DNA from 2 places in the Aeromonas bivalvium genome. Region 2 is predicted to be linked to the other one. Evidence: riboswitches for the same ligand, from Rfam matches in the RefSeq annotation. Region 2 holds a riboswitch; the other holds the start of a gene.

Region 1 (2,198 bases), on a different contig from region 2:
CACGTGGCCGGGGCCTTCGATCATCACCTGGACATCGTACTCCCAGGCGATTTTGGTGAGCTCGCCCAGGGTGTGCAGCTCGGCGAACTGGGCCTCGTCGTTGGCGTCATAGACGGAGCCCGGACGCAGGCCGTCGCCCAGCGACAAGGCCACGTCGTAGGCGGCGCACAGCTCGCAGATCTCGCGAAAATGCTGGTAGAGGAAGTTCTCCTTGTGGTGGGAGAGGCACCACTTGGCCATGATGCTGCCGCCACGGGATACGATGCCGGTGAGGCGCTTGGCGGTCATGGGCACGTAGCGCAGCAGGACGCCGGCGTGGATGGTGAAGTAGTCCACCCCCTGCTCGGCCTGCTCCAGCAGGGTGTCGCGAAACAGCTCCCAGGTGAGATCCTCGGCGATGCCGTTGGTCTTCTCCAGCGCCTGATAGATGGGCACTGTGCCGATGGGCACAGGGCTGTTGCGCAGGATCCACTCCCGGGTCTCGTGGATGTTGCGGCCGGTGGAGAGATCCATGACGGTGTCGGCCCCCCAGCGGGTAGACCAGACCAGCTTCTCCACCTCTTCCTCGATGCTGGAGCTGACCGCCGAGTTGCCTATGTTGGCGTTGATCTTCACCAGGAAGTTGCGGCCTATGATCATGGGCTCGCTTTCCGGGTGGTTGATATTGTTCGGGATGATGGCGCGCCCGGCGGCCACTTCATCGCGTACGAACTCAGGGGTGATGTTCTCGGGCAGGCGGGCGCCGAAGCCCTGACCCGGATGCTGGCGCAGCAGCAGCTCGGAGCGCACCCGCTCGCGGCCCATGTTCTCGCGAATGGCGATGAACTCCATCTCCGGGGTGACCAACCCCTGACGGGCATAGTGGAGCTGGGTCACCCGGCGGCCCGGTTTGGCGCGGCGGGGCTTGGGCAAATGATCGAAACGCAGGTGATCCAGCCCCTCGTCCGCCAGACGCTCCTGGGTGAAGGTGGAGCTGAGATCATCCAGCACTTCGGTGTCGCCACGCTCCAGCACCCAGTGTTCACGCAGGCGCGGCAGGCCCAGACGCACGTCTATCTCGGCGCGCTCGTCCCCGTAGGCCCCCGAGGTGTCGTAGACGGGCACGGGATCGTTGGGCTCGAACTGGGGGGCCTCCTTGGTGCCGCCGACCAGGGTGTCGGCCAGCAGGATCTCCCGCAGGGGTACCCGGATATCGGGGCGGGATCCTTCAATGAAGATGCGGCGAGAGTTGGGATGGGCCATCCCCTTGAGGTTGTCGATAAAGGCCTGGGCACTGGCGCGCTGCTCGCGGCGGCTGGATTTGGCGGTATCAGATACATGGGTAGACATAGCAAAACTCACATTAACTGGTTGAAGTTATGGGTGTTTGCTTGTCTGGAGTTCGAGGAGAAGTGATGAACTTGCGGCGGGATATGTTCGGGGGAGTGCGTCGGGCATGGATCTTCCCTGCTCTGTCGTCCCTCTGCCCTGTGCGGCAGATCCGCAGGCCTGATGGCCCGGCGGGACGACCTCCCCCTGTGCGCCTGCACCCACCAGAGGCGCTCTGCCTCTGGCTGGCGGGAAGCGAGTCCTTCCCCGGCGCGGTAACCCGCAAGTTACCCTTGTTTCCCTTCGCAGGTCTTAACCTGATCAGGTTCCACGGATCCCGAATTAACGGTCTCAGCTTAGCGTCGTTCGACGGTCAGCACTCCGACAAGATGGCGCCAGTATAAGTGGGGAATTTTAAAGTACAAGCCATTAACAAGGGGAAAGGGATTGAGGTCTCACTCTTCGGGATCGAGTGCGTCCTCGGGGTCGGGAATGAGGATCTCGGTGAGGCGACCCTCTTCATCCCGGCTCAGCACCAGCCTGCGCCCCGGTTGCAGATCGGCGGCGCTGCCATTCACCCAGCGGGTGCCGGCATCAAACACCAGCACGCCGAGCTCCTGTAGCAGCAAGGCTCGTCCCGAATGGGCAAGCAGTCGACCCTCCCCCCGCCGCCAATGAGCCCAGAGGGCCGGATCTGCCGTCCCGTCACGCACCCGGATCGTCTCGGCGACGCCGTTGCGGCTCTGGATGGCGAGGCGCAGGCCGGGCCTGAGATCGTCAAACTGGGCCGCCCCGACCAGGGTGGCGCTACCCAGTTCCAGTTCGGCCCCCTGAAATTGCAGGTGGATGCCATCATTGTGCTCCAGCGCCACCAGCCAGAGCTCGGGCTC
Region 2 (2,198 bases):
CAGCCTCAAGAGTCGCAACGCCGACAAGGCCAGGGAAGCCTCGCTATGGGTCAAACCGGAGCAGGCCAGGCTGGAGGCCGAGTGGCTCAAGCAGCACTACTTCCAGCCCTTCACCCCGCCCGACGGCCAGCCCGCCATCAAGCAGGACCATGTGCGCATCGCCCTGGAGAGCCGCGCCGAGCTGGCGCCCCTGGCCGAGCAGCTCGAGCAGGAGGGCGCCACAGAGACAGAGGCGCGCCAGAAGGCGGTGACCCATATGCTCGACTTCGTGCAGGCCATCCCCTATCAGCTGCTCGACAGCCAGTCGGGTCGCTCGGGCAAGGGCTTTCTGACCCCGCGCCAGGTGCTGGAGCAGAACCGGGGGGATTGCGACAGCAAGGTGACCCTGATGGCCGCCCTGCTGGCCCAGCTCTTTCCCGATCTCAAGCAGGCCATGGTGTTCGTGCCGGGTCATGCCCTGCTGGGGGTGGCCCTGCCGGCTCAAGCGGGCGAGGCGACCCTGAGCTGGGAGGGGGAGACCTATCTGTTGCTCGAGCCAACCGGCCCAGCGCCCCTGCCCCCGGGCCAGCTGGCGCCGAGCAGCAGAGTCTTGGTGGAGAGCGGCCAGCTGAGCGTGCAGCCGGTGCGTACCGAGGAGGCAGGATGAGTCGACGGGGATGCCTATGCGCCCCTGCCGGGCGCATCCATCAACCTATCTGTTGAAATTCCACCGCCAGCAGCTTGCCTTCTGCCTCGTCCAGCTCCCGAATGATGCGAGCCCTGGCCTCAAACGGTGGCAGCAGATTGCTGTGGGTGGCGAGACTGACCCGGATCGGCTGGCCAAGATCGAGGCCGTGTTCGCTGACCAGTATCCCCATGCCATTGGCGCTGAGATCCCGGCAGATCCCCACCAGGATGAGATCCTGCTGATAGAGGGTGACGGGGGCATTGATTATCATGCGCTGGAAGGCGCGTCTTTCCTTGGTACTGGTGATCACTCAAACCTCCTGGTGTGGTTATGCTTGCCCCGCCCACTGCGCAAGTTGTGCTGGCCTGGCCCCCAGAAGGTTAATACAATGCGACTCCTTGCTCAAACGGGGTGCGCCAGGCGCTGAGATGATACCCGTGAACCTGATCCAGATAATGCTGGCGGAGGAATTTGAGACAAGAGGCGCGGGGCGCCTCCTCATCCGTCGGCTCCTCACAGGAGTGCCATAGATGAACACCATGCTGACCGCCGCCACCGCCCTGCTGCTCACCGGCGCCGCCCAGGCCGCGACCTCCCCGACCCTCACCGTCTATACCTATGACTCTTTCGCCTCCGAATGGGGCCCGGGACCCAAGGTCAAGCAGGCCTTCGAGCAGGAGTGTGGCTGCACCCTCAATCTGGTTCCGCTTGAAGACGGGGTCGCCATCCTCAACCGGCTGCGCCTCGAAGGGGGCCACAGCAAGGCCGATCTGGTGCTGGGTCTGGACGATGCCCTGGTGGCCGAGGCCAAGCAGAGCGGTCTGTTCGCCCCCCATGCCACCCAGCTCGACGCCCTCAAGGTGCCGGGTGGCTGGCAGGATGACACCTTCGTCCCCTATGACTACGGCTACTTCGCCTTCGTCTATGACAAGGACAAACTCGCCCTGCCCCCCAAGAGCCTGAAAGAGCTGGTGGAGCGCCCCGATCTCAAGGTGATCTATCAGGATCCCCGCACCTCCACCCCGGGACAGGGGCTGATGCTGTGGATGAAGTCCGTCTACGGTGACCAGGCCCCCGCCGCCTGGGAACAGCTGGCCAAGAAGACGGTCACCGTCACCAAGGGGTGGTCAGAGGCCTACGGCATGTTCATGGACGGCGAGGCGGACATGGTGCTCTCCTACACCAGCTCCCCCGCCTATCATCTGATCGCCGAGCAGAAGAGCCAGTATCGGGCTGCCGCGTTTGAAGAGGGGCACTACCGCCAGGTAGAGGTGGCAGCCAAGCTGAAAAACGCCATGCAGGACAAGCTCGCCGACCAGTTCCTGCAATTCATGATAAGTCCAGCCTTCCAGCAACTGATCCCGACCGGCAACTGGATGTATCCGGTCATCAACACCGAACTGCCTAAGGGGTTCGAGCAGATGATCACCGTGGCCAAACCGCTCGCCTTCAGCGCAGATGAGGTGGCCACCCACCGCAAGGGCTGGATCCGCGAATGGCTGCAAGCCGTGACCCAGTGAGGCAGGTGCGC

Evidence for each region. A riboswitch is a leader RNA that binds a small molecule or an ion and turns the genes downstream of it on or off. The one in region 2 is predicted to bind thiamine pyrophosphate.
Region 1: it holds a riboswitch for thiamine pyrophosphate, as region 2 does, so the genes downstream of both, thiC (phosphomethylpyrimidine synthase ThiC) here and thiB (thiamine ABC transporter substrate binding subunit) in region 2, are expected to answer to the same signal.

What each region holds. Positions count from the first base shown of each region.
Region 1 is NZ_JBGXBV010000008.1:49,262-51,459, forward strand. It holds gene thiC (phosphomethylpyrimidine synthase ThiC) at 1-1,329, opposite strand, end outside; TPP riboswitch at 1,589-1,702, opposite strand; gene ACEUCR_RS16290 (hypothetical protein) at 1,764-2,198, opposite strand, start outside.
Region 2 is NZ_JBGXBV010000002.1:8,269-10,466, reverse strand. It holds gene ACEUCR_RS07210 (transglutaminase domain-containing protein) at 1-646, shown strand, start outside; gene ACEUCR_RS07205 (PilZ domain-containing protein) at 687-977, opposite strand; TPP riboswitch at 1,065-1,154, shown strand; gene thiB (thiamine ABC transporter substrate binding subunit) at 1,198-2,187, shown strand; gene thiP (thiamine/thiamine pyrophosphate ABC transporter permease) at 2,163-2,198, shown strand, end outside.